Regions from separate parts of the Paucibacter soli genome, predicted to be linked through region 1. Evidence: riboswitches for the same ligand, from Rfam matches in the RefSeq annotation. Region 1 holds a riboswitch; the other holds the start of a gene.
The links. A riboswitch is a leader RNA that binds a small molecule or an ion and turns the genes downstream of it on or off. The one in region 1 is predicted to bind thiamine pyrophosphate.
Positions count from the first base shown of each region.

Region 1 (10,103 bases):
AGGCCTGACCCTAAGCAGCTGCCGCCGCGACAACCATCCCTAACTTGGCCGTTCGCCCGGTTTCACTGACAAGCGTCAAAGCCTCAGGGCAGCTGTTCTTGAGGCGCTGTTTCCGAGTGCGGAATTGCCAGGCGGCTTCGCTATTATCGCGCTGCCCTGCGCTCAATCCCCTCACTCCGCACCGGCCAGCATGAACAAGACAACCGCGTTTGCACTGATCGCCATGATGGCTTGCAGCCTGCCACCCGCGTATGCCGAAGACGACGCCGCTGCCAGCCCGGCCGCCGCCATCAGCCGGCTCAGCCTCGCGCACCAGTTGGTGGATGGTTCCCCCTGGCGATTCGAGACCGCACACGAGAACACCCTGCATCACTTCCGCATCTCGCCCGAGGGTCGCCTGCAGAGGCAATCGGCGCCCGATCAGCCCTGGAAGAACCTGACGCTGGACCAAGACGGCCAGACCGCCAGCTACAGCACCATCAGGGGCCACACCATCACCTTCTCCCTGGGCGAGAACGGCAAGCCCAGGGCGGCACATTCCAAGCACGCGTCGACGTTCAGTTCGGCCCGGTGAAGGGCAGGGGCTGCATGGCCCGGGAGACACCGGCGCCCCGTCAAGACCCATGTTCCGAGCCAGCCCTGCCTCACGCCAGCCTGCCGCCCTGGAAATCCCGCACCGCCTGCATCAGTTCAGCCTCGGTGTTCATCACGAAGGGGCCGTACTGCGCGATCGGCTCCTTGAGCGGCTTGCCGGCGATCAGCAGCAGGCGCGCACCCGCCTCGCCGGCGCTGAAGGCCACGCCGTCGCTGCCCGCGCTATTGGCCAGGATGGCCATACGCTGCGCCGGCACGCTGCAGCCGGAGGCGAACTGCACGCCGCCGCGGTAGACATAGATGAAGGCGTTGTGCGTTTCCGGTAGTGCCTGTTCAAACCTGACCCCCGGCTCAAGATGCAGGTCCAGGTAGAGCGGCTCGGTGCCCTCGCGCTGCACCGCCCCCTGCACGCCGCGGCTGGCGCCGGCGATCACGCGTACGCTCGCACCCTCGCCATGCCATTCGGGGATCTCGGCCGCGGGAATGTCGCGGTACCAGGGCGCGCGCATCTTGTCCCTGGCCGGCAGATTCAGCCAGAGCTGGAAGCCCTCCATGCGGCCCTCTTCCTGCTCGGGCAGCTCCGAATGGATCACGCCGCGCCCGGCCGTCATCCACTGCACGCCGCCGCTGCTCAGCAGGCCCTCGTGACCGGCCGAGTCGCGGTGGCGCATGCGGCCTTCCAGCATATAGGTGATGGTCTCGAAGCCGCGGTGCGGATGGTCGGGGAAGCCGGCGATGTAGTCGTCGGCCTGGTCCGAGCCGAAGGCGTCGAGCATCAGATAGGGATCGAGGCGGCGCTGCAGGTTCTGCGTCAGCACGCGGGTGAGTTTGACGCCGGCGCCATCACTGGTGGGCTGGCCGGCGATCAGGCGCTCGACGGCGCGTGCTTGTTGCAGCTTGGGGTTCGCAGTCATGATGACAATCATCCTCTGAGATCGGGTTTGGGTGTCGCCCTACATCGCATCGGGGCGTGCCTGCCGCATCACCAGGAGGCTGAGCAGCAGCAACACCAAGGCGGGCAGGCCCTGCGCCAATGGCGTGTGCAGGACATGGAAGTAGATGGCGCCGGCCATGATCACCGCCAGACCGGCTGCCGCCCAGGCGCGCAGCGGCCGGATGAACAGGCCGATGGCGCCGGCTACCTCGGCCGCGCCGATGAAGTAGCCGAACCAGACCGGCAGGCCCAAGAGGGCAAAGCTGGCATGCAGCTGAGGCACGCCGGCCAGTTTGGCACTGCCCGCCGCCAGCAGCGGCAGGGCCAGCAGCACCAGCGACAGGCGGCGCAGGACGAGAGATCGGTCGATTTTCATGGTGTTTCGAGGCTCAGGAGGTCGGTCGAAGGGTGGGTAGGTATTTGCTTAGGCCAGCGCCAGGTCGGCACCCGTCAAGGAGGCGATCTGCTCGCGGGCGCTGGCGAGTCCGGCGGCCAAGGCATCGGGGCCCATGGCCAGGCCCTCGGCGTAGATGAACTCGACCTCGCTCATGCCCAGGAAGCCCAGCACGGTGCGCAGATAGGGCACCATGGTGTCGCTGGGCTGCTCGCGGTAGATGCCGCCGCGGGTCAGCACGGCATAGACCTTCTTGCCCTTGAGCAGGCCTTCCGGGCCGTTCGCGGTGTAGCGGAAGGTCACGCCGGCCTTGGCCACCGCGTCGATCCAGTTCTTCAGCTGGGTGGGCACGCCGAAGTTGATCATGGGCACGGCCAGCACCAGCACGTCGGCGGCGCGCAGCTGGTCGATCAGGGCCATGTCCAGCGCGGCGCGCTCGGCCTGCACCGGGCTGCGCTGCTCGGCCGGGGTGAAAAGGGCCTGCAGGGCGGCTTCGTCGAGTGCCGGATGCGGCTGCAGGCCCAGGTCCAGCACCTCGACACGGGCGTCGCTGCGTGCCTGGCTCAGGCCCTGCACCAACTCCTTGGCCAGGCGGGTGGAAAACGAACCCTGACCGTCTTCTTGAACACGGCGGGCGCTGGAATTGATTTGCAGAATGTTCATCTGGGGGCTCCGTTGGTTTGCCTGGTTGATCGGGTCTTGAACTGAAAGACCATGGGATGAACTGTATTGATCGCATCAAAGCTACAGAAGACCTCAGAATGGATATGATCGTTCCGCCTGCGGAACAATCAACCACACCCATGAGCCTGGACGCCGACGATCTGCTGCTGTTTGCCCGCGTGATGGAGGCCGGCAGCTTCAGCCGCGCGGCCGAGCGGGTGCACTTGCCCAAGTCCACCGTGTCGCGCCGCATCGCCGCGCTGGAGCAGCGCCTGGGCGAGAAGCTATTGCAGCGCAGCACGCGCCGGCTGGCGCTGACCGAATTCGGCCAGGGCGTGCTGGAACACGCCCGCGTGCTGGCCGCCGAGGTGGATGGCGCCCTGGCCCTGGCCCTGCACCGCCAGCAGCGCCCCACCGGGCGGCTGCGCGTCTCGATGCCGGGGGACTTTGCCAACCAGGCGCTGAGCGGCATGCTGTGCCGCTATGTGCTGGACTACCCCGAGGTGCAGTTGGAGCTGGACCTCTCACCCCGCCGCGTCGACCTGATCGCCGAGGGCTTCGACCTGGCGGTGCGCATGGGCAGCCTGCCGGAAGATTCGCAGCTCGCGGCGCGCCGACTGGCGCAGATCGACGTCGGCCTGTACGCGGCGCCCGACTACCTGCGCCGGCATGGCGAACCACAGCTGCCCGAAGCGCTGACCAGCATGCAGGGTCTGATGATCCTCGGTCGAACCGGCGAGCCCCTGCCCTGGACCCTGATGCGTGCAGAAGGCGGCCAAGGGGAACAAGCGCAGCGCTGGCAGGGAACCCCCGCTCAGCGCACCCTGGTGAATGCGCCCGACATGCTCTTGCGCATGGCCTGCGCGGGCCTGGGCATCACCGCGGTGGGCGAGCATTTCGCGCAGCCTTTTGTGGAACGCGGCGAACTGCTGCGCGTGCTGCCCGGCTGGTGCCTGCCGCCGCACGCCTGCTGGGCGGTATTCCCCGAGCGCCGTCTGATGCCCTTGCGCACCCGCCTCTTCATCGAGGCGATGAGCGACGCTCTCTCAAGCTGCCCGGCCAGTTCAAGCCCTACTCCGCCTGAAAGCCAATCTCCACGCTGACCTCGCGGGCCTTGGGAATGGGCGCAAAGCGCCACTGGTTGACGGCATCGATGGCCGCCACCGCAAGCTTGCGATGCGAGCTCTTGGTGGCCTCGGCCCCGCTCACCGCGCCATTCGGCTCGACGGTGAACTTCACCACCACCAGGCCGCTGCGCACGCTGCTGAGCAGCTGGCGCGGGATCTCGGGCTCGACCTTGCTGACCAGTTGCAGCGCTACCTCGGTTTCGGGCTCGGGCGCCGGCGCAATGGCGGCGGGCGGCGGCGGATTCAGCGTCGGGCTCGCGGCGGCCAGTTGCACCGGCTCGGGCGCGGGGCTGCTGCTGGCGGCGCTGGCCAGGGCAGGCTCGGGCTGGGTCTGCGCTTCCTCGACCTTACGGCTGGGCGCCGGCGCCTCATGCCGCGGCGCGGCCTTGGCCACCGGCTTGGCCGGCGCCGGTGCAGGCGCGGCGGGCTTGGCGGGCGCCTTGTCGGCGTTGAACTTGATCCACTGGAACACCTTGTCGGCGTCGCGCTTGGCACGCTCGGCATCGCTGAGCGCCGACTTCTTTTCCAGGTCGCCCAGCTGCTGGGCGCCAGCGCCCAGCGCCAGCACGCCTAGGCCGATGGCCAGCGCCAGGCGGCACAGGCTGGTGGTGGGCGAGAAGCGGTTCATCGTTGAGCGTTGTTCGCGGCGGAGTGAGCGTGGGGAGTGTACGCAGCGCCCCCGGCCGGCCCGGCCAGGGGTTTGCCCGCAGCAGCGTCAGAGTTTTCACGCTTGCCGCCTATACTCACGCCTCGCTCCGGGGAGCCCTGCCGTGCGTCGCAATCGCGTCGCGCCGGGCTGAGATGTGGTGGAAGCCACGGACCCGCTGAACTTGATCCGGCTCGTACCGGCGTAAGAAGAGCTTGTCTGCATGCCCGCCACCGCCGCGCGGGCCTCAGGCCGCCCCGCGCGCCCGTCCGTCCCGCCTCCTGTTCTGTCTCCGGAGTCTTCTCAGCCAAGACCGGAGGACGAGCCCTATGAACAGCGTGACCGAGCCAGGCCTGGAAGGCCTCGGCGGCAGCATCGAGTTGACCCGCGAGCCCCTGCCCGGCTCCAGCAAGCAATACCTGAGCGGCAAGCTGCACCCCGAGCTGCGCGTGCCGATGCGCGCGATCGCGCTCACCAACGGCGAGGTCGTCACCGTCTACGACGCCTCCGGCCCCTACACCGACGCCGTGGCGCCCATCGACGTGCACCGCGGCCTGCCCGCGCCGCGCGCCGCCTGGGTGGCAGCGCGTGGCGATACCGAGGCCTATGAGGGCCGGCGCATCCAGCTGATCGACGACGGCCTGCGCGATCAGGAACAGCAGCTCAAGCTGCAGGCCCTCAGCGCCGGCCTGCAGCGCCAGCCGCGCCGCGCCAAGCCCGGCGCCAACGTGACCCAGCTGCACTATGCGCGCCGCGGCATCGTCACGCCCGAGATGGAGTTTGTGGCGATCCGCGAGAACCAGCGCCACGCATGGATGCAGGAATACCAGCTTGATGCCGAGCGCGAGGCGCGCCTGGCCGGCAACGCCTTTGGCGCCAGCATCCCGGCGCAGATCACGCCCGAGTTCGTGCGCGACGAGGTGGCGCGCGGCCGCGCCATCATCCCGGCCAATATCAACCACCCCGAGCTGGAGCCGATGGCGATAGGCCGCAACTTCCTCGTCAAGGTGAATGCCAATATCGGCAACTCGGCGGTCACCTCGAGCATCGAGGAAGAGGTTGAAAAGCTGGTGTGGAGCACGCGCTGGGGTGCCGACACGGTGATGGACCTCAGCACCGGCCGCAATATCCACACCACGCGCGACTGGATCATCCGCAACAGCCCGGTGCCGATCGGCACCGTGCCTATCTACCAGGCACTTGAGAAGGTAGGCGGGGTGGCAGAGGATCTCAGCTGGAACTTGTTCAGGGATACGCTGATCGAGCAGGCCGAGCAGGGGGTGGACTACTTCACCATCCATGCCGGCCTGCGCCTGCCCTTTGTGCCGATGACGGTGAAGCGCCGCACCGGCATCGTCTCGCGCGGCGGCTCCATCCTCGCCAAGTGGTGCATCGCCCACCACCAGGAGAATTTTCTCTACACGCATTTCGAAGAGATTTGCGAAATCATGAAGGCCTACGACGTCAGCTTCTCGCTGGGCGATGGGCTGCGCCCGGGCTCGCTGGCCGACGCCAATGACGAGGCCCAGTTCGCCGAGCTGCGCACGCTGGGCGAGCTCACAAAAATCGCCTGGCAGCACGATGTGCAGACCATGATCGAGGGCCCCGGCCATGTGCCCATGCACATGATCCAGGCCAATATGACCGAGCAGCTGAAACACTGCGATGAGGCACCCTTCTACACCCTGGGACCGCTCACCACCGACATCGCACCCGGTTACGACCACATCACCAGCGGCATAGGCGCGGCCATGATCGGTTGGTTCGGCTGCGCCATGCTCTGCTATGTCACGCCCAAGGAACACCTGGGCCTGCCCAATCGCGACGATGTGAAAGCCGGCCTGATGGCCTACAAGATCGCCGCCCATGCGGCCGACATCGCCAAGGGCCACCCGGGCGCGCGCGCCCGCGACGACGCACTCAGCAAGGCGCGCTTCGAGTTCCGCTGGAGCGATCAATTCAACCTTGGCCTCGACCCCGAGACCGCGCGCGAATTCCACGACGAGACCTTGCCCAAGGACAGCGCCAAGGTGGCGCATTTCTGCTCCATGTGCGGGCCCAAGTTCTGCTCGATGAAGATCACCCAGGATGTGCGCGAGTACGCCGAGGGCATGGCGGCAAAAAGCGCCGAGTTCAAGGCGCAGGGCGGCGAGTTGTATATCCCGATCGCGAAGGCCTGAGATGGCGAAAGAAACGATCGCAATCGCCGGCGCCGGCCTGGCCGGCCGCCTGTTTGCCTGGGCCTTGAGCCGGGCCGGCCATGCGGTGCAGGTCTGGGACGCCGGACCCGGCCCCGCGCCGGCCTTTGACGGCCAGGGTGCGGCCGCTTTCACCGCCGCCGGCATGCTCAGCCCGCTGGCCGAGCTGGACCGTGCCGAGGCCGAGGTGGCGGCGTTGGGCTTCGACTCGCTGCGCCTGTGGCCCGCCATCGTCGCGGCGCTGCATCAGCCCGTTAGCCTGCAGACCGAGGGCAGCCTGCTGCTGGCGCACCGACCCGACCAGGGCGCCGCGGCGCGCGTGCTGCAGCGCCTGCAGCAGCATGCCGCCCATGGTGATTTCCCGGCGGCACAGCCGCTCAGCGCCGCCCAGCTGCGCGAGCTGGAGCCCGCGCTGCTGGCCGGCCCGCAGGCCTGGCTGCTGCCGGGCGAGGGGCTGATCAATCCGCTGCAAGCCATGCAGGCGCTGCACGCCTCGGCGCATGGTGTGCAGTGGCATTGGCAGTGCCCGGTGGCGGAGGTGCAGGCCGGCCGGATCACGCTTGGCGATGGCAGCCGAGTCAAGGCCGACTGGTCCATCGACACGCGCGGCCTCGGCGCCCGCGCCGCCCTGCCGCTGCGCGGCGTGCGCGGCGAGGTGGTGGCGCTGCAACTGGCCGGCCACGGCCTGCGCCGACCGCTGCGCCTGATGCACCCACGCCATTGCGTCTACCTGGTGCCGCGCAGCGCAGACGAGTTGCTGATCGGCGCCAGCGAGATCGAGAGCGAGGACCGCTCGCCCGTCAGCCTGCAAAGCGCGGTGGAGCTGATGGCCGCGGCCCACAGCCTGATGCCCCAGCTGGGCGAGGCCCGCATCACGCGGCTGGATCGCAATCTGCGCCCCGCCCTGCCCCACCACCGCCCGCATGCGCATAGCGCGCCCGGCCTGATCCAGCTCAACGGCCTGTTCCGCCATGGCTGGCTGCTGGCGCCGGCCCTGGTGCAGCGCCTGCTGACGCAAACCCAATTGGCGAGGCTGACATGAACAGCAAGATCGAGGTCTTGATGGACGAACAGGCTCTTGAGCTGCCGGCCGGCAGCAGCCTGGCTGAGCTGCTGAATGAACTGGCGCACGAGCCGCACAGCGTGGCCACCGCGTTGAACGGCCAGTTCGTGGCGCGTGATGCAAGACCTGGCACCCTGCTTCAAGACGGTGACAAGGTCTTGCTCTTCAAACCCATTGTTGGTGGATGAATCGACCATGATCGACAAATTCGAAATCTCTGGAGTCCCGCTGTCCAGCCGCTTCCTGCTCGGCTCAGCGGGCTACCCCAATCCGCAGCTGCTGGCCGAGGCGGTAAAGGCGTCGGACACCCAGCTGCTCACCGTGGGCCTGAAACGCAGCATGGCAGAGACCGCGGGCGACAACGGCTTTGTCGCAATGGCGCTGGCCGCCGCACGCGCCCAGGGCGCGCGCCTGCTGCCCAACACCGCCGGCTGCCGCAGCGCCGGCGAGGCGGTGCAGCTGGCCTGCATGGCGCGCGAGCTCTATGGCACGGACTGGATCAAGCTGGAGGTCACGGGCGACGAGCACACCCTGCAGCCCGACCCCTTCGAGTTGCTGGCCGCCGCTGGCGAACTGGTGAAGCTCGGCTTCACCGTGCTGCCCTATTGCACCGACGATCTGGTGCTGTGCCGCCGCCTGCTGGACGCCGGCTGCGCCGTGCTGATGCCCTGGGGCGCGCCGATCGGCTCGGGTCAGGGTTTACTCAACCCCTGGGCCCTGCGCACGCTGCGCGAGCGCCTGCCGGAGGCCGTACTGATCGTCGACGCCGGGCTGGGCGCGCCCTCGCATGCGGCCCAGGCCATGGAGCTGGGTTACGACGCGGTGCTGCTGAATTCGGCGGTGGCCCAGGCGCGCGACCCGGTGCGCATGGCCAGCGCCTTCCGCGACGCGGTGCGCGCCGGCCGCCAGGCCTTTCTCGCCGGGCTGATGCCGGCGCAGGACTTCGCCGTGCCCAGCACGCCCGTCGGCGGCCACGCCTTCTTGCTGTCATGAAAGCGCCCCACCCCTGCCTGCCCTCGCCCTGGGCCAGCGCGGTTGATTGGCATGGTGCCTGGGCGCAAGACCCGACCCTGCCCATCATCTGGTCCATCGCCGGCACCGACAGCGGCGGTGGCGCCGGCCTGAGCGCCGACCAGCGCGCCGCCGCCGCCCTGGGCGTGCATCTGTGCCCGGTGGTGGCCGCCGTCACGGCCCAGCATTCACGCGGCGTCGTGGCCGTGCATGCGCTGCCGCCCGCGCAGCTGCAAAGCCAACTCGACGCACTGGCGATTGACCTGCGCCCGCGCGTCATCAAGACCGGCCTGCTGGCCAGCGTGGCTGCGGTGCAGGCGGTGGCGCGCTGCGTGGATGACTTGCGCCGCGATGGCAGCGTGGCGCTGGTGGTGGACCCGGTGCTGGCCGCCACGGCCGGTGGCGCCGCGTTTGCGGATGCCGCCCTGATCGCCGCCTATCGCGAGCTGCTGCTGCCGCGCGCCACCCTCGTCACGCCCAACCACCGCGAGGCCGAGCGCCTGGCTGGCGTGCCGCCGCGTTCTCACTCGGTGCCGCAGCTGGCCCAGGCCCTGCGGGAGCTGGGCGCGCAGGCGGTGTGTATCACCGGCGGCGACAGCCCCGACCCGGCCGCGCAAGACCTGGCCCTCGATTGGCTCGCGAGCGAGCTGGCCGACGGTTGGCTGGCGCTGCCGCGCCTGCCCTCGACCCACCATCATGGCAGCGGCTGCTGCTTTGCCAGCGCGGCCGCCGCGGGGCTGGCGCGTGGCCATGCGCTGCCCGACGCGGTGCTGCTGGCGAAGATGCTGGCCTGGACCGCCGTGCGCGATGGCTACGCCGCCGGCGCGGGCGCCGGCCCGGTGCGCCCCGGCCCTGGCTTCATCAAGGACCCAGGCGCCATGCCGGTGATGGGCTTCGGCGAAGAATTCGCGCCAGCCCGCTGGGGCCAGGTCTTGCGCGGCGCCCTGCCGCCCACCGACTTCCAGCCCGGGCTCTACGCCATCACCGACGATGCAGGCCGTGTCGCCGAACTGGCCGCCGGCGGCCGCTTCGCCCACATCCAGCTGCGCATCAAGGACGCCGACGCCACCCCGCTGCCCGCCGCCATCGCCAAGGCGCTGCAAGCCAGTCAAGAGGTGTGGATCAACGACCATTGGGAGCTGGCCCTGGCCTGCGGTGCGTGCGCCCTGCACCTGGGCCAGCAGGACTGGGCCGCCCTGCCCGCAGCGGCGCGCGCACGCCTGCTGCAGCCCGATGTGCGCCTGGGTATTTCCAGCCACAGCCTTTGGGAGCTGGCGCGCGCGCGCGGCCTGGCGCCACACTACATCGCCTGCGGCCCGATCTGGGCCACCAGCACCAAGCACATGCCCTGGCAGCCGCAAGGCCTGGACAACCTGGCCTGGTGGGTGCGCATGGCCGGGCGGCCGGTGGTGGCCATAGGCGGCATCACCACCCGCGAGCGCCTGCAAGCCGCCCAGGCCGCCGGACCGGCCG
Region 1 is NZ_JBBHJW010000003.1:263,031-273,133, forward strand. Features, by position in the region: gene WG898_RS09290 (hypothetical protein) at 191-574, shown strand; gene WG898_RS09295 (pirin family protein) at 645-1,508, opposite strand; gene WG898_RS09300 (DoxX family protein) at 1,548-1,904, opposite strand; gene WG898_RS09305 (FMN-dependent NADH-azoreductase) at 1,953-2,585, opposite strand; gene WG898_RS09310 (LysR family transcriptional regulator) at 2,726-3,688, shown strand; gene WG898_RS09315 (TonB family protein) at 3,657-4,340, opposite strand; TPP riboswitch at 4,459-4,586, shown strand; gene thiC (phosphomethylpyrimidine synthase ThiC) at 4,688-6,538, shown strand; gene WG898_RS09325 (FAD-dependent oxidoreductase) at 6,540-7,598, shown strand; gene thiS (sulfur carrier protein ThiS) at 7,595-7,807, shown strand; gene WG898_RS09335 (thiazole synthase) at 7,815-8,612, shown strand; gene WG898_RS09340 (PfkB family carbohydrate kinase) at 8,609-10,103, shown strand, end outside.

Region 2 (10,103 bases), on a different contig from region 1:
GCATCGACCCGGATGAGTGCATCGACTGCGCGGTCTGCATCCCCGAGTGCCCGGTGAACGCCATCGTCCCCGAGGAAGATGTGCCCGGCAACCAGCAGCACATGATCAAGATCAACGCCGACCTGGCCAAGAAATGGCCCAGCATCACCAAGCGCAAGGGCTCGCTGCCCGACGCCGACGAGTGGAAAGACCGGACCGACAAGCTGTCCGAGCTGATCCGCTGAACGCCTATCGTCCCCTGCCCCCTTGTCCGGGGCCCTGACCTCCATGGAAAACCAAGTGACACACGCTGCCTCCAATGCCGGCCACGCCGGCGTGATCGAAACCGATGCCGTCATCGTTGGCGCGGGCCCCGTCGGCCTGTTCCAGGTGTTCGAACTCGGCCTGCTGGAGATCAAGGCCCACATCATCGACTCGCTCGCCTACCCGGGCGGCCAGTGCATCGAGCTCTACCCCGACAAGCCCATCTACGACATCCCGGCCGTGCCCGTGTGCACCGGCAAGGAGCTGACCGACAACCTGATGAAGCAGATCGAGCCCTTTGGCGCGACCTTCCATCTGGGCCAGGAGGTCACCACCGTCGAGAAGCAGGACGATGGCCGTTTCTTCGTCGCCACCTCCAAGGGCACGCAGTTCCTCACCAAGACCATCTTCATCGCCGGCGGCGTGGGCTCGTTCCAGCCGCGCACGCTGAAGGTGGAAGGCCTGGACAAGTACGAAGGCAGCCAGGTGCACTACCGCGTGCGCAACCCGGCGCAGTTCGCCGGCAAGAACCTGGTGGTGGTCGGTGGCGGTGACTCGGCACTCGACTGGGCGCTGAACTTCTGTGCCGGCAATCAGGACGGCAGCGCCAACAAGGCCGAGAGCGTGATTCTGGTGCACCGCCGCGACGGCTTCCGTGCCGCGCCGGCCAGCGTGGCCAAGATGCGTGAGCTGTGCGACAACTACGAGATGCAGTTCATCGTCGGCCAGGTCACCGACATCGACGAGGGCGACGAGGTGCTCAAGGGCGTGAAGGTCACCGGCGGTGACGGCGTTACCCGCGTCGTGCCCTGCGACCAGGTGCTGGTGTTCTTCGGCCTCAGCCCCAAGCTGGGCCCGATCGCCGAATGGGGCCTGGCGCTGGAGCGCAAGCAAATCGTCGTCGACACCGAGAAGTTCGAGACCAGCACCCCGGGCATCTTTGCCGTAGGTGATGTGAACACCTATCCGGGCAAGAAGAAGCTGATCCTCTCGGGCTTCCACGAGGCTGCGCTGGCCGCCTTTGCCGCCGCGCCCTATATCTTCCCCGAGAAGCGCATCCACCTGCAGTACACCACCACCAGCCCCAAGCTGCACAAGGTGCTGGGCGTCGAGACGCCCGTGTTCGACTGAGCACCGGCTGTTGCGCCAAGGCAAGGCCCGCTCAAGCAGCGGGCATTTTTTCGTTCACGGGCCGATAGAATGCGGCTCTTCGCTAGGGGTGCTGGCTCATTGCATGAGCCGGCTGAGAGTACACCCTTTGAACCTGACTGAGGTAATCCTCGCGCAGGGAAGCAAGCCAGCAACCGGGCCCGTCAATCTTTCGTGCCTCGTCTGTTTTGCCGCCCTGCCATCGAATGAGTAGTAGGACGATGGCACATTCATTTCATTTCTCCCGTATCGCAATCGCCAGCGCCGCCGCGCTGAGCTGTGGCCTGAGCCTGGCCCAGCCATCCAACAGCCTGCCCACCGTCACCGTGAGCGGCCGCAACGCCGATGCACCCGTGAACATCGGCGGCTTTGGCGAGACGCCGGTGGCGCGCCTGCCGCTGCAGGCCAGCCTCATCAATGCCGAGCGCCTGGCCGACGCCGGTCTCAGCAACCTGGCCGGCATCACCAGCCTGGACGCCAGCATCGGCGACGCCTACAACGCGACCGGCTATGTGTCCTACCTGAAGATCCGCGGCTTCGACCTGGACAATCGCTTCAACTACCGCCGCGATGGCCTGCCCATCAATGCCGAGACCGCGCTGGCGCTTGGCAACAAGGCCGGCATCGAGGTGCTCAAGGGCACCAGCGGCATCCAGTCTGGCACCAGCTCGCCCGGCGGCCTGGTGAACCTGCTGGTGAAGCGCCCCACCGCGAATCTGCTCAATGTCAGCCTCGGCGTCAGCGAGCGCGGCACGGCCGAGGCGGCGCTGGACTGGAGCCAGCGCTTCGGCAGCGGCGAGGCCTTTGGCCTGCGCGTGAATGCCAGCGCGGCCGAGCTGCGCCCCGAGCTCTACAGCGCCCATGGCCAGCGCCGCCTGCTGGCCATGGCGGGCGACTGGCGCCTCGGCGCCGACAGCCTGCTGGAAGCCGAATTCGAGCTCAACCGCCAGTCGCAGCCCAGCCAGCCCGGCTTCAGCCTGCTGGGCAACCGCCTGCCCGATGCCAAGACCATCGACCCGCGCACCAACCTCAACGACCTGCCCTGGACGCTGCCGGTGGTGTTCGACAACAGCCATGCCTCGCTGCGCTGGCAGCAACGCCTCAACGCAGACTGGCGTGTGCAAGCGCATTGGGGTGCCCAGCGGCTCAAGAGCGACGATCGCCTCGCCTACGCCTATGGCTGCTCGAACGAGAACAACTACGACCGCTATTGCAGCAACGGCGACTTCGATCGCTACGACTTCCGCAGCGAGGGCGAGCGCCGCAACAGCGATGCCCTGGACCTCTCGCTGGCCGGCAAGTTCAGCACCGCCGGCCTCCGCCATGAGCTCAGCACCGGCCTGCTGTTCAGCCGCTATGAGGCACGCTTCAAGCGCCAGGCCTACAACTGGTCAGGCGTGGGCAATATCTACCAGGACGTGGTCACGCCAGCCGACCCCAGCCTGACCGACGAGAACACCAAGCGCGACGAGCGCAGCACCGAGCTCTATCTGCGCGATGCCGTGCAGCTGGGCGCCGATTGGCAGGCCTGGGCTGGCCTGCGCCACACCCGGCTGCACCGTGAATCGGTGCGCACCGATGGCTCGCGCGCCACCGACTACAAGCAGTCCTTCACCACGCCCTGGCTGGGCCTGAGCTACACCCTGGCCGCCGAGCTGATGGCCTATGGCAGCTGGGGCGAAGGCATCGAGTCCGAGGTGGTGCCCAATCGCAGCCGCTATGCCAATGCGGGCCAGGCCCTGCCGGCGCTGCGCAGCCGCCAGTTCGAGCTGGGCCTGAAGGCCGGCTCCAGCACGGTGGACTGGTCGCTCGCCTGGTTCGACATCCGCAAGCCCGAATGGCGCGACATCGGCGGCTGCGACGACACCGCCACCTGCACCCGCCAGGCGGACGGCAGATCCCACCACCGCGGCATCGAAGCCCAGGCCGACATCAAATGGGCCGGCGGCGGCCTGCTTGCCAGCGCCATGAAGCTCAAGGCACGCACCGAGGGCAGCTCGGTGGCCGGCCTGGACGCGCTCAAGCGTCCCAATGTGTCGGAGACCTCGATCAAGCTCAACGCTCGCCAGCGACTGTTTGCCGCCCTGCCCGGCCTGCAAGTGAACGCCGGTCTCGTCTACGAGGGCCCGCGCGCCGCCCTGCCGGACAACAGCATCAGCATCCCCGGCTGGCTGCGCCTGGACGCCGGCCTGCGCTACGAGCAGGCCCTCGGCCAGCGCCAACTGCTCGTCTGGCGCCTGGGCGTGGACAACCTGGCCGACAAGCGCGCCTGGCGCGAATCGCCCTACCAGTACGAGCACAGCTACCTCTACCCGCTGGCGCCGCGCACCTGGCGTGCAAGTTTGGAATACAGCTTGTAAGGCTCCAAAAATTCAGTCTATAATGCAAGGCTCTGTTCCTCGATAGCTCAGTCGGTAGAGCGCCGGACTGTTAATCCGTAGGTCCCTGGTTCGAGCCCAGGTCGAGGAGCCACAGAAAATGAAGCCGCTGCTTCGCAAGGTGCAGCGGCTTCCCAATTACAGAAGTACCGATCAATTCCTCGATAGCTCAGTCGGTAGAGCGCCGGACTGTTAATCCGTAGGTCCCTGGTTCGAGCCCAGGTCGAGGAGCCAACAAGAGCCCCCAACGTCGCAAGGTGTTGGGGGTTTTTCTTTATCCGACGCGAGTCAAGCCATGAGCACCCTCCCCAATTGCCCGCAATGCAAGTCCGAGTTCACCTACGAGGACGGCAGTCAGTTCGTCTGCCCGGAATGCGGCCATGAGTGGTCCAAGGAAACCGCCGCCGAGGCCGCTACCGACGAGGTGCGCGTGGTGCGCGACGCCAACGGCAGCGAGTTGAAGGACGGCGATACCGTTACCGTCATCAAGGACCTGAAGATCAAGGGTTCGTCGCTGGTGGTGAAGGTCGGCACCAAGGTCAAGAACATCCGCCTGGCCGAGGGCGACCACGACATCGACTGCAAGATCGACGGCATCGGTGCGATGGGGCTGAAGTCGGAGTTCGTCAAGAAGGCCTGAGCCAGCGCGGGTCAGCCCGGCCGCCCCTTGGCCCGGTACATGGCCTGGTCAGCGGCGGCAATCAGCTCGGTGGCGCCCTCGCCATCCTCGGGATAGCGGCTGATGCCGATGCTGGCACCGGAGGCAAGCTCGGCGCCGCCGTAGTGCACCGGCAGCGACAGCGCCTCGCGCACCTTCTGCGCCACCGTCTCGACGGCGTCGCTCGCCTCGATCTGGTCCAGCAGGATGATGAATTCATCCCCGCCCATGCGGGCCACCGTATCCACCTCGCGCACCAGTTGGCGCAGCCGTTGCGCCAGCATGCACAACACCGCATCGCCGGCGGCATGGCCCAGCCTGTCGTTGATGTGCTTGAAGTTGTTCAGGTCGATGAAGAGCAGCGCCAGCCGGCCCTGATTGCGCTTGGCATGGGCCAGCGCATGGTCGAGCCGGTCCAGGAAGACGCGCCGGTTGTGCAAACCGGTCAGGCTGTCATGGCTGGCCAGGCGATCCAGCTCCTGCTGCTTCTGCTCCAGCTTGGCAAACTGCGCACGGATCTGCTGCTGCATGTCGGCCACGCTGCGCGCCAGCAGGCCGATCTCGTCGCCGCGCGCGGTGGGCAGCAGGCTGCCATCGTCCGGCTCGCCGGTGGCGAAGCGCTGCACCGCCAGCACGATCTGGCCAAGCGGCCGGCTCAGGGCGCGCGCCAGCAACGCCGCCAGCAACATCGCCAGCGCGCTGAAGCCGAGCACAATGCGCATGCTGACCTGGCCCAACCGCGCGCTTTCCAGCAGCACCGCCTGCACCGGCTGGGCCAGGCCGAGTACGAAGTCCTCCTCCTGCCGCAGCTCGGAGGGAGGCTGGCGCACGAAGGCAGCCACCACGGCACCCTGCCCCGGCGGCGCCACCGTGGTCACCACATGATCGCCGCGCCCCGGCGTCCCTGCCACCAAGGCAGCCGTGGCCGGGAAGCTGTCCTGCATGCGCGCGGTCTGGCCGCGATCGAAGGCAAAGGCCTGCCGGCGGTCCGGGTGGATCAGGAAGTCGCCCGCGCCATTGCTCAGGTAGAGCTGCAGGCCTGCCGGCAGATCGCCCGCCAGCTGGGCAAACAGGCCGTTCAGGTCGACGTTGATCACCACCAGCCCACGCACCTGGCCCCGCGCGTCGCGCACCGGCGCGGCCACCTGCAGCGCCGGCTTGTCGAGGCCGGCATGGGCGCCGATCTCATGGTTGATGGCGGCGCTGGAGACATAGACGGCGCCGGGCGGCAGCCGCAGCGTCTCGACCACATAGGGGTAGTGGCCCTTCTCCTGCAGGTCGTCGCCGCGCACGCGCACCAGGCCACGCTCGTCGCGGTCCACGCGGATGCGTTCCAGCCCGTGATCGGCGACGTCTATCAGGCGCATCTGGAAGTACTCGGCATGGGTGGCCAGCACGCGCTCGAACAGCAGCGCCGCGTTGTCCTCCTCGGAGCTCGGCGCGCCGGGGCTGGTGCGCAGCAGCAGGCGTGCCGCCTGTGGATGCTCGGCCACCATGCGCACGTCTTCGGCAATATTCTCCAAGTCGACCGCGAGCTGGCGCACCAGCACGCGCGTGGCGGTGAGTAGACGCTCCTCGGCCCCCGCCACCAGCATGCTGCGGCTGGTGGCATAGCCGTAATAGCCGGTCAGCCCCGCCGCCAGCACACCCACCAGCGCCACCGCCAGCCCCAGGCGCCAGGCAATGCCCGGTGTCATCGCCTTCATGGCGCCAGCACCTTGGCCGCGCGGTCGCCCGAACGGATGCGCTGCCACAGCGCCTCGCGCCGCGCGGCGTCCTCCACCGGTTCCAGCCACAGCGGCGCCTGCCCGGGCTGGCGCGGCAGTGCTTCGCTGACGGTATTTGCCAGGCCCTGACGCGTCACCAGCAGCTCGCTGGCCTTGGCCCCAAGCAGGGTGTCGATCCAGAGATGGGCCAGCTTGCGGTCGCGCGCGCCGCGCGTGATGGCCCAGCAGTCCAGCCAGGCCAGTGCGCCCTCGCGCGGCATCACATAGCCGACATCCACGCCGGCGGCCTTCAGCAACTGCACCTGCTGCATGCCGTAATTGGCGTGCATCAGCGCCGCGCCATGGCGCTGGAACAAGCGCACCGACTCCTCCGGCTGGCTGTAGAAGCCCAGCACATTGCGGCGCAGCTCGATCAGCTTGTCCACCGCACGCGGCCATTGCGCGCTGGCCAGGCGAAAGGGCGAGGCGCTGCCCAGCGCCTGCGCCGCCAGCGAGAAATTGTGCGTGCCGCCGTCATAGGCCAGCACCTTGCCGCGCAGGCGCGGGTCCCACAGCGCGGTGATCGAGCTGGGCGGTAGCGGCAGCTGACGCTTGTCGTAGATCAGCCCCATCTCCGCATAGGTGTAGGGGATGGCAAAGGTCTGCGCCCGGCCGTCGCGGCCATGCACCAGGCCCGGGATGGCAGCGAGATCGCGAAAGCGCGGCAGTTGCTTGCGGGTATTGGCGATCAGCTCCACGTCGATGGACTGCACCAGGCCGGCCTGGATATAGCGCTGCAGCTCGGCGGTGTTGACGGCAAAGACGTCGAAGTCGGCGCCGCCGCGGGCGGTGATTCGGTGCCACAGGGCCTCGTCAGAGCCGACGATGGTCAGCTCCACCTTGGCGCCACTGCGCTGCTCGAACTCGCGCAGCACCTCGGGCTCGGCATAGCCGGGCCAGGCCAGCACGCGCAGGCTCGTCGGCGCAGCGCTGGCGGACAGGGCCGCGCCAAGCAGCAGGCCGAAACCCCACCGCGGCAGCACTATCCGCATCCATGCAGCCAAGCTCAACAACAAGTCTCAGTCCTGCTTTGTCCCAACCGGCCCAGTGTATGCGCGCCCTCGACCCTTGCAGCACCTAGGCGCCGAAGAAGCAGACCCGGTTCCCGCCGGCGGCCTTGGCCTGGTACATGGCAGCGTCGGCCTGCTTGATCAATTCATCCTGCTGGGTTTCGTGGTCGCGAAACATCGCCACGCCAATGCTGACGCTGCCCAGATGTTCAACCAACGCGGGCACGGCAGCTTCCTCGCGCTGATCGCTGAGCCGAAACGGTTCGGCCAGAGCTTGGCGGATCTTTTGAGCGATCGCCTCGGCCTGAGCGGTGGATGGAGCAATCCCCTCACCCAGCTCGCTGACCATCACGACGAACTCGTCGCCGCCTATGCGCGCCACCGTGTCGACCTCGCGCACGCAGGCCAGCAGGCGTTGCGCCGCGTCCACCAGCAGCAGGTCGCCCACGGCATGCCCATGGCGGTCGTTGAGCGGCTTGAAATGATCCAGATCCAGGTACATCACGGCGCCGTAGCTGGCACTGCGCCTGCTTGCGGCCATCGCCTGGCTCAGCCGGTCGTGCAGCAGGCGCCGGTTGGGCAACTGGGTCAGGGCATCCCTGAAGGCCATCTGGCGCACCTGCTCCTCCATCTCGCGGCGTTCGGCAACTTCCGCTTCGAGCTGGCGCGTGGAGGCCTGGATATGGTCGGCCATGCCGTTGAAGGCCTGCGCGACCCGGGCGATTTCGCCCGGCCCGGCGATCGCCGCGCGGGCACCGAAGTCACCGTCATGCACCCGCCGCGCCGCCCGCTCCAGTTGCGCGATCGGCCGGATGATGCGATGCGCCAGCCAGGCGGCCAGCACCGCCAGCAAGCCCATCACCGTCAACGCGGCCAACATGCTCAGCAGGGCACGCTGCTTGGCCGCCTGATAGACGGCCGACGCCGGCACGCCCACAAAGGCGGTCCAGCCGGTATCGGGCATGGGCACGACCGAGAAGTAGCGCACCACGCCATCGATGGCCAGGCTTTCGAACTCGCCGTCGCGCACCGCCACGATGCGGCGCGCCGCCTCTGCGTTGGGCTTGCTGCCGATCACGCCCTCAGGGTCCAGATTGCGCCAGATCATGGTGCCATCGGCGGCAAAGAAGCCGTAGCGGCTGTCTGGCGGCAGGCCCGCGTCGGGTATATGGGGATCGAACACCGCCAGATCGAGCGGCAGATAGATCGCGCCGACGACCTCCTGGCTGTCGTTGCGTATCGGGGCGCCAATCACCGAAACCCATTTTCCGGTGATCAGCCCCCGATGGGGCAGCCCCACCAGGGCGCGCGGCTCACGCAAGAACGCCTGGAACCAGGGGGTCGCGCCGATGTTGCGACCGCGTCCATTGGCCTGCGGCACCGCCGAACAGACCACCTCGCCGTCGAGACGCGCATAGGCGACATTGGCATAGGCCGGATTCATGGTGAGAAAGTCCTGCAGCGCGGGATCGCAATGCTCGCCATCCACCAGCTTGACGAGCGGTCGCGCCGCGAGCCGCTGCAGGCTGTCGTGCGCGCCCGCCACCGTCGCGCCGGTGTTGCGGATCATGGTGTATGCGAGCGTGCGCAGCGACGACTTCGTATGCGCAATCGTCGCCTGCATGTCCAGATAGATGCCCGCCGCCACCAGTGCGCACAGCGGCACCGACATGGCCAGCACCAACAACAAGAGCTGCGTTCGGATCGACGTTGACCTCATCGGAGCGAATGCCTTTGCACCGGGTAGCGGACCCTGCGGATTATGCGATGTGGAGAATCGCAACCGTTATGTAGTACGTTATATTTCGCTCACCATGCCCAAGCATCCCATCGCGACCTTGCTGCTGAGCCTGCTCGGCCTCGCCGGGCCAGCCGCGCAGGCGGCCGATCTCACCGTCTCGGCCGCCTCCAGCCTGAGCAACGCCTTCCGGGAACTCGCACCCGCCTTTGAGGCCCGCCATCCCGGCACCCGGCTGCTGCTGAACTTTGCCGCCTCGGACGCCTTGCTGGCGCAGATCGCCAAGGGCGCGCCGGTGGACGTGTTCGCCGCGGCCGACCAGGAAAGCATGGACCGCGCCGAGGCCCAGGGCCTGCTGGCAAGGGGCAGCCGCCGCAACTTCGCCGCCAACCGCCTGGTGCTGGTAACCCCGGCCCAGGGCGGGCTGGCGCTGGCGACATTGGCCGAGCTGCGCCAGCCGGCGGTGCGGCGCATCGCGCTGGGCAAACCCGAGGGCGTGCCGGCGGGTCGTTATGCGAGGGCTGCGCTGCAGGCAGCTCAGCTCTGGGAGGCGATCGAACCCAAGGCCGTCTATGCGCAGAATGTGCGCCAGGCCCTGGACTATGTGGCGCGCGGCGAGGTCGAGGCCGGCCTGGTCTACGCCACCGACGCGCTCGCGTATAAGGACAAGGTCAAGGCCCGCTTCGGTGTCGCCACCGCCACACCGATCAGCTACCCGGTCGCCGGCATCGCCGGCAGCGCCAACGCCGCGGCGGCCGCTCAGTTCCTCGCCTATCTGCTCTCGCCCACCGGCCAGGCGGTGCTGGCGCGGCATGGCTTCCTGGCGCCATGAATCCGCAGGCCTGGGTCGCGCTTGCGCTCTCGCTGAAGGTGGCGGCATGGGCCACGGCCATCAATCTGCTGCTGGGCACGGCCATGGGCTTTGCGCTGGCGCGCTGGCGCTTCCGCGGCCGCGAGCTGCTGGACGCCCTGCTCACCCTGCCGATGGTGCTGCCGCCCACGGTGCTGGGCTACTACCTGCTGGTGCTGCTGGGCAAGCGCGGCTGGCTGGGTGGCTGGCTGCATGAGCAGCTTGGCATCACGCTGATCTTCAGCTGGCAGGGCGCGGTCATCGCGGCCAGCGTGGTGGCCTTTCCGCTGGTGCTGAAGTCGGCGCGCGCC
Region 2 is NZ_JBBHJW010000004.1:378,948-389,050, reverse strand. Features, by position in the region: gene fdxA (ferredoxin FdxA) at 1-224, shown strand, start outside; gene WG898_RS11635 (NAD(P)/FAD-dependent oxidoreductase) at 268-1,374, shown strand; TPP riboswitch at 1,449-1,551, shown strand; gene WG898_RS11630 (TonB-dependent siderophore receptor) at 1,614-3,752, shown strand; tRNA gene WG898_RS11625 (tRNA-Asn) at 3,789-3,864, shown strand; tRNA gene WG898_RS11620 (tRNA-Asn) at 3,929-4,004, shown strand; gene WG898_RS11615 (zinc ribbon domain-containing protein YjdM) at 4,066-4,410, shown strand; gene WG898_RS11610 (diguanylate cyclase domain-containing protein) at 4,422-6,134, opposite strand; gene WG898_RS11605 (extracellular solute-binding protein) at 6,131-7,177, opposite strand; gene WG898_RS11600 (diguanylate cyclase domain-containing protein) at 7,272-8,924, opposite strand; gene modA (molybdate ABC transporter substrate-binding protein) at 9,019-9,774, shown strand; gene modB (molybdate ABC transporter permease subunit) at 9,771-10,103, shown strand, end outside.
Region 2: another riboswitch for thiamine pyrophosphate. It lies ahead of WG898_RS11630 (TonB-dependent siderophore receptor); the one in region 1 lies ahead of thiC (phosphomethylpyrimidine synthase ThiC).